3 regions of the Actinocorallia longicatena genome follow, and region 1 is predicted to be linked to each of the others. Evidence: riboswitches for the same ligand, from Rfam matches in the RefSeq annotation. Region 1 holds a riboswitch; each other region holds the start of a gene.
What was found. Region 1 has a riboswitch for cyclic di-AMP ahead of ABD785_RS36405 (C40 family peptidase). Riboswitches for the same ligand answer to the same signal wherever they lie in the genome.
Positions count from the first base shown of each region.

Region 2: another riboswitch for cyclic di-AMP. It lies ahead of ABD785_RS18880 (CHAP domain-containing protein); the one in region 1 lies ahead of ABD785_RS36405 (C40 family peptidase).
Region 3: another riboswitch for cyclic di-AMP. It lies ahead of ABD785_RS06135 (NlpC/P60 family protein); the one in region 1 lies ahead of ABD785_RS36405 (C40 family peptidase).

Region 1 covers NZ_BAAAUV010000034.1:5,124-7,377, reverse strand. The annotation lists gene ABD785_RS36405 (C40 family peptidase) at 45-974, opposite strand; cyclic di-AMP (ydaO/yuaA leader) riboswitch at 977-1,156, opposite strand; gene ABD785_RS36400 (amino-acid N-acetyltransferase) at 1,374-1,886, shown strand; gene ABD785_RS36395 (RDD family protein) at 1,892-2,254, shown strand, end outside.
Region 2 covers NZ_BAAAUV010000008.1:215,725-217,978, forward strand. The annotation lists cyclic di-AMP (ydaO/yuaA leader) riboswitch at 25-272, shown strand; gene ABD785_RS18875 (C40 family peptidase) at 365-853, shown strand; cyclic di-AMP (ydaO/yuaA leader) riboswitch at 965-1,141, shown strand; gene ABD785_RS18880 (CHAP domain-containing protein) at 1,151-1,900, shown strand; gene ABD785_RS18885 (hypothetical protein) at 2,026-2,254, shown strand, end outside.
Region 3 covers NZ_BAAAUV010000003.1:93,741-95,994, reverse strand. The annotation lists gene ABD785_RS06145 ((deoxy)nucleoside triphosphate pyrophosphohydrolase) at 1-168, shown strand, start outside; gene ABD785_RS06140 (hypothetical protein) at 294-476, shown strand; gene ABD785_RS06135 (NlpC/P60 family protein) at 572-1,477, opposite strand; cyclic di-AMP (ydaO/yuaA leader) riboswitch at 1,480-1,623, opposite strand; gene typA (translational GTPase TypA) at 1,817-2,254, shown strand, end outside.

The sequences.
Region 1 (2,254 bases):
AGCGGTCAGGCTTTGTTCGGAACGCCGTCCTGTCCGGAACGCCGTCAGGCGATGCGGACGCCGCCGGCGAAGGGACGGTTGCCCATCGGCGCGATCTTCACGACGTCGCCGGTCTGCGGTGCGTGCAGCATCATGCCGTTGCCGACGTACATGCCGACGTGGTGCAGGTCGCTGTAGAAGAAGACCAGGTCACCGGGCTGGAGCTGGTCGCGGTTGACGTGCGTCCCCGCGTTCCACTGGCTGCCCGTGAAGTGCGGCAGGTTGATGCCGACCTGGGCGTAGGCCCACATCGTGAGGCCCGAGCAGTCGAAGGAGTTGGGGCCGTCGGCCCCCCACACGTAGGGCTTGCCGAGCTGCTTCATCGCGAAGCGCAGGGCCTCGGCGGCCTTGCCCGATCCCTCGACGAGAGGGATGTTCTTGATCTTCTCGGGATCCTTCTTGACGATCTTGTCGCGGATCTTCGAGTACTCGTCGTCGAGCGTCTTCTTCTTGGCCTTGAGGTCACCGGTGAGCTTGACGACCTCGCGGGCGCGCTCGTCGGCCGCCTTCTTGGTCCGCTGGGCGGACTGCATGGCGTTGACGAGGGCGAGGACCTTGGTCCCGTCCTGCGCGGCGAAGTAGCTGAGCGTCGCGGTCTGGTCCAGGAACGTCTGCGGGTCCCGCGCGGTGGCGAAGGCGACGGTCTGGTCGGCCCCGCCCATCATGTAGGTGCTGGCGGCGAGACCGCTGACGCGCTCGGAGACGGCGTCGAGGTTCTTCTGCTGCCTGTCGGCGTTCTCCTGGGCGACCTTCGCGGCGCGCTTGGCCTGCTTGAGCTTGACGGTCAGGCCGTTCAGCTGCTCGTTGATCTGCTCGAGGTCGTCGGCGATCTTCTCGATCTGCTTCATCGGATCGGGATCGGCATGAGCCGCCCCCGGGAACGCGACGGCGACTGCGAGTGCGGCGCACAGCAGGCGACTGCGGACGTGCTTCACGGAATTCCTCTCCTCGGCCGCCTACCGGGTTAGCTGTCGGGTTCGGGCCGGAGAAGCCCTACCGGTGCCCGGTCGAGAGGACTGAGGGTCCTCCGGGTCCACGCGGACTCACCCCATCATCTGGTGGGTCCCCGGTTCCCGCGGCGCTGGCTGCGCCCGCAGGGATTCGGCGGATCGGCGGGTGCCGGGTCTCAGGCGAGGCCAGGATTCAACTGCCGACTAGCGCGAGAGACTAACGAAGTCCGTCGACGATGCCAACCAGAACGCGCGAATCCGCAGGTCAAGCACGCTGGGTGATCGTTCGGTATCGTAAACGCGACCTTCTCGTGATCGGTGGTGACCCCGGGGCTATTGGGACTCATCGCAAAGGGCCTCTGGACGCACTAGTCTCAACCCACTATGGAGTTGACGATCCGGCGGGCCAGGACGGCCGATGTCCGCGCGATACGGCGCCTCGTCGACACCTACGGGGGTCCGGGGCGGCGCCTGTTGCAGAAGTCGACGGTGCAGCTCTATGAGGACATGCAGGAGTTCTGGGTGGCCGACGCGCCCGAGTTCGGCGGCGTCGTCGGTTGCGGTGCGCTTCATGTCATGTGGGAGGACCTCGCCGAGGTGCGCACGGTGGCCCTCGCCCCGGAATGCCGCGGCATGGGTATCGGTCACCAGATCGTGGACCAACTTCTGAAGGCCGCCAGGGAACTGGGTGTTCGGCGCGTTTTCTGCCTTACCTTCGAGGTGGAGTTCTTCGCACGGCACGGCTTCCGCGAGATCCAGGGCGCACCAGTGGCCCCGGTCGTCTACGAGGAGTTGCTGCGTTCCTATGACGACGGCGTCGCGGAGTTCCTGGATCTGGACCGGGTGAAGCCGAACACGCTCGGCAACACGCGCATGTTGCTGCGCTTGGAGGAATGACTTAGATGAGCCAACCCCCCAACCCGTACGGCCCCGGACAGGGCGGCGGTTACGGGCCCCCTTCAGGAAATCCGCATCAGGGCGGCCGTCCCGGTTATGGCCCCGGTGGCCAGGGGCCCGCACAGGGCGGCCGTCCGGGTTACGGGCCCCCGCAGCCGGCCCAGGGCGGACGTCCGCCCCAGCGGCAGGGACAGGGCGGCCCCGGCCCCGCGCAGGGGCAGGGCGGGTACGGTCCCGCCCAGGGCGGCTACGGCGCGGGACAGGGCGCTCAGGGCGGCTACGGCCCCGGCCAGGCCCCGCCGCCGCGGCCTCCGGCCCGGCCCGCCGGACCCCACCCCGCCGAGGATCTGGCGCTGGCCGCGCCCTGG
Region 2 (2,254 bases), on a different contig from region 1:
TGGGCCTCATCACGCCCTCGGGTCGAAGCGACAGCGCCGAGTCCACTCCCTGACGAAAGGGAGCGGAGCCGGGGACCCAATCCCCGTGAGCACCCCACATCGCCCCCAAACGGTGTGAGCCATGCCCGCGGAACCCCGGGGTGAATCGGCCGCCCGGCAGCTGAGCGCTCGTGACTCGACATGGAGTCGGCGCTCACCGCGATGGGTGGCCGTAGGACGAACTTCCGGTCCGAACCCGTCAGCTAACCCGGTAGGCGCAAGGAAGAAGGAGATTCCCCTGTCTCGCAACCTTGGCATCCGCCTGCCCTCGTCTGACCGCTCACGTCGCGTCAAGCTGGCCACCGGCCTGCTCGCCGCGTCCGCGGTGCTCACGCCCGCCATCGCCGTTCCGGCGCAGGCGCAGGCGGCGACGGTCGAAAAGACCGCCGCGGTGACGAAGGTCAAGAAGGTCAAGAAGAAGAAGTCCTGGTCGCAGCGGCAGAAGACCGCCTTCAAGGCGATCGCCGTGGCGAAGAAGAAGAAGGGCAAGCCCTACCGCTACGGTGCGGCCGGCCCCAACTCCTTCGACTGCTCCGGGCTCGTCGGTTACGCCTACCGCAAGGCGGGCGTGAAGCTGCCCCGGACGACCGGTTCCATCTACCGCGCCGTTCACAACAAGGTCTCGTGGAAGAACCTCGCCCCTGGCGACCTGGTGTTCTTCTACGGCGGCCGCAGCCACGTCGGCCTTGTCTCCAAGGTCGTCGGCAAGAAGGTCTACATGATCCACTCGCCTCGTACGGGTGACCATGTTCGCCAGGTGCTGCTCGACAAGTACCGCAAGCGCTCGTTCAACGGCGCGGTCCGCCCCTTCTAGACCGCCCGTGCAGGCTCCGGGCGCGGAAATGCCACAACCCTCCGGCATTTCCGTGCCCGGCGCCCCCGATCGACTTTTCTCTAACTGACCGCGGGACGCGACCCCTCAGGGGCCGTCCTCCCGCCGAGTCCGCATCAAGCGGAGCCGGGGACCCACTCGTCCGGACGCAGGGCGTCCAGGACACGGGGTGAATCGGAGACCGAGGCCGGAACCTTCCGCCTCCTCTCCGTAGGGCTTTTCCAGGCCCGAATCCGTCAGCTAACCCGGTAGGCGGCATGGAAACCAGGAGTCAAACGCATGTCCGGACGTCACCGTAAGCACGCCCACCTGTCGCTGAAGATCACCGGCGGTCTCGTCGCCGGCGCCGCCCTCGCCAGCACCTTCGCGATGTCCGCCCACGCGGACACCCCCGCCCAGCCGGCCCTCGCGGCCAAGGCCGCGGCCCTGCCGCAGATGCCCGTCCCCGAGACCGGCAGCATGACCACCGCGGGCAAGCCCGCCGGCACCGTGGTGAAGCCCGGCGCCAAGGCCGCCGCCCCCGCCGCGCAGAAGGCCGCCGAGGTCACCGCGGCCCAGATGATCGCCAAGGCGAAGTCGCAGCTCGGCCAGAAGGAGGACGGCAAGGGCGAGACCAAGTTCGCCCACTGGTACTCCAAGACCTCCCGCGCCGCCGAGACCATCGCCCGCGACGGCGGCGACCGCAAGGGCTACCTCAAGGCCAGCTGGTGCGACATGTTCGTCTCCTGGACGGCGAGCGAGGTCGGCGCCCAGAGCATCGTCGGCCAGGACGCCTGGACCGTCGCCCACGCCAAGTGGTTCAAGGCCAACGGCAAGTGGGGCACGACCCCCAAGGCCGGCGCCATCGTCTTCTTCGACTGGGGCGGCTCCAAGAGCCTCGACGCCATCGAGCACGTCGGCATCGTGACCGGCACCTCGAACGGCAAGATCAACACGATCGAGGGCAACACCGGCAACCGGGTGCAGCTCAAGACCCGCAGCGCCGGCCAGATCGTCGGCTACGGCTACCCGGACTACAAGGCCTCCTGACCCGCGGAGACCGACCCGCGACGGCCCCGCCTGCCCCCCGGCGGGGGCCTCGCCTCCTCATGTCCGGCTTGCGCCGGTCCGGGCGGCGGCCGACCATCGCGCGGGCGGTCGTAGGATCGCTGCTCATGGCAGCCAACCCGCCGGGGCACTCGGCCTTCTCCCGCCGCCGCCTGCTCGCCGCGGCCGCGGTGCTGGCCGTCGCCGCCTGCGCCGCGGAGCGCCCGCGCCCGGCCGCCGCGCCCGCCGCCGACCCCGCCGCGCTGGACGCCCTGCTGGCCCGGAGGTCCCGGGCGGTGCTCGGCCGGGACAAAGCCGCCTTCCTGGCGACGATCGCCCCGGACTCCGTCGGCTTCC
Region 3 (2,254 bases), on a different contig from region 1:
GTGCTGCGCGTGTGGACGGCCCGGCTGGTCGAGGGCGCGCCACGCGCACTGGAACACTCCGAGCTCCGCTGGCTCGATGACGGCGCGTTGCTGGACGTCGCCTGGCTTCCGGGCGATCTGCCCGTGGTCGAAGCCGTTCGCCCTTATCTGTCTCGTTACTCTCAGTAGTTGAAACGGGACGGTCCGCATTGGTTACGGCATGTGCCGAAATCGTTACCGCGTCACGCTTAGATATCGGCCGCGTTGGGTGCACTCTGATCACCAAGCGTTACGTGATCAAGGAGGTGTCTCTCATGAACGAGCAGACTCTGGTGCCACTGCGTGCAGCGGTGATCTTCCTGACGGCCTTCATGGCCGCCGTCACCGTGGCCGCTCTCACCTACCTCAGCCAGCGCGATCTCGCCGCGGCACTGCTCGCGGCCGGTGGTGCGTTCGGCACCGTTCTCCCGGCAGCCAACACCTACATCGGGCGCTGATCATCGACCCGAACCGCTGACACAGGGTGACCATCGCCCTAAGCGGTGAACCGCAACGGCCCCCTCCGGAGACCTTCCGGAGGGGGCCGTGTCGCTTACAGGCGCACGGCGCCGCTGTAGTCGTCGCGCTCGGAGAGCTTGGTGATTTTCACCACGTCGCCGGAGCTCGGCGCGTGGACGAACTTCCCGTCGCCGATGTACAGGCCCATGTGGTGGTGGTCGGGATGGAAGAAGACCAGGTCGCCCGGCTGGAGGTCGGCGGCGCCGACCTTCTTCCCGGCGTCCCAGAGGGCTCCCGTGTAGTGGTCGAGGCCCGGCTTGCCCGCCTTGGCGTAGGACCAGACGGCGAGGCCGGAGCAGTCGAAGGAGGAGGGTCCCGCGGCGCCCCACACGTAGGGCTTGCCGAGCTGGCGGAGGGCCTCGCGGGTGGCCTTGGCGGCGACGCCGTCGCCGAAGATCGTCACTCCGCCGACCGTGTAGAACCGCTTGAGCCGGGTCTTCACCGTCGTGATCTTCGTGCTGACGGTCGCGGCCTCGGTCCTCACCGTGGTGACGGCCGTCGCGGCGTCAGCGGCCCTGCGGGTCGCGGCGGCGGCCTCGGTCTCGGCCGTCGCGGTCTGGGCCCTGACGTCGTCGAGCTCGCCGGAGAGCTCGTCGGCCCGCTCGGTGTCGGAGTTCCCGCCGAACCAGCCGGAGATCTTGTCCAGGGTCGAGATCCGGTCCTTGGCCGCCTTGACCTGCGGTTCCAGGGCGCTGACCTGGCTGCGGAGGCCGGTGAGGCCGATCGTGCTGAGGGAGGCGTCCTGCTGGGCGGAGGCGGCGTCCGCCTCGTTCTTCTTCAGGAGTTCGGCCAGGCTTTCCGCCTGCGCCGTCAGATCGTCGAGCTGCTTCTGCAGGCTCTCGGAGGTGGGGGCCGCGGCGGCATGGGCCGCGGGATTCATGGCCGTCAGGCTGAGGCCGGCCGCCACGGAGGCGGCCAGCATGAAACGGGCACCCTTCACGGGTTTCCTCTCATCGACGCCTACCGGGTTAGCTGACGGGTTCGGGCCGAAGAGTCGCCCTACCGCCGGCGGACCAGCGGATTCACCCCGGGGGGAAGTGGTTCCCCGGCTCCCCGCACCGTGCGGGGACTCGGCGATCCCGGTCACGCAGCGACCGGAACGGGACGAAACGTATGCAACTGGTCAAGAGATGCCAAACTGAGCCTGTGGTCAGTGGCCATGCCCCCGACCGACTAGAATCGGGTGTACACACGCTCTTTTCACGCCGCCAAGGTCCGTATCCGTATCGGAGATCACGAGGCGCGGCGGAATCCGACACGAAACGGAAGCCGGACTTTCATGCCCATCGCCACCCGTGATGACCTGCGCAATGTCGCGATCGTCGCCCACGTCGACCACGGAAAGACGACCCTCGTCGACGCCATGCTCTGGCAGTCGGGCGCCTTCCGAGACAACCAGTCGGTCGACGACCGCGTCATGGACTCCAACGACCTCGAGCGCGAGAAGGGCATCACCATTCTCGCGAAGAACACCGCGGTCCGTCACAACGGAATGCTCCTCAACATCATCGACACGCCCGGCCACGCCGACTTCGGCGGTGAGGTCGAGCGCGGCCTGTCCATGGTCGACGGCGTCGTGCTGCTGGTGGACGCCTCCGAGGGGCCGCTGCCCCAGACCCGGTTCGTGCTCCGCAAGGCCTTCGCCTCGAACCTCCCGGTCATCCTGGTGATCAACAAGGTCGACCGCCCGGACTCCCGCATCGACGAGGTCATCGAC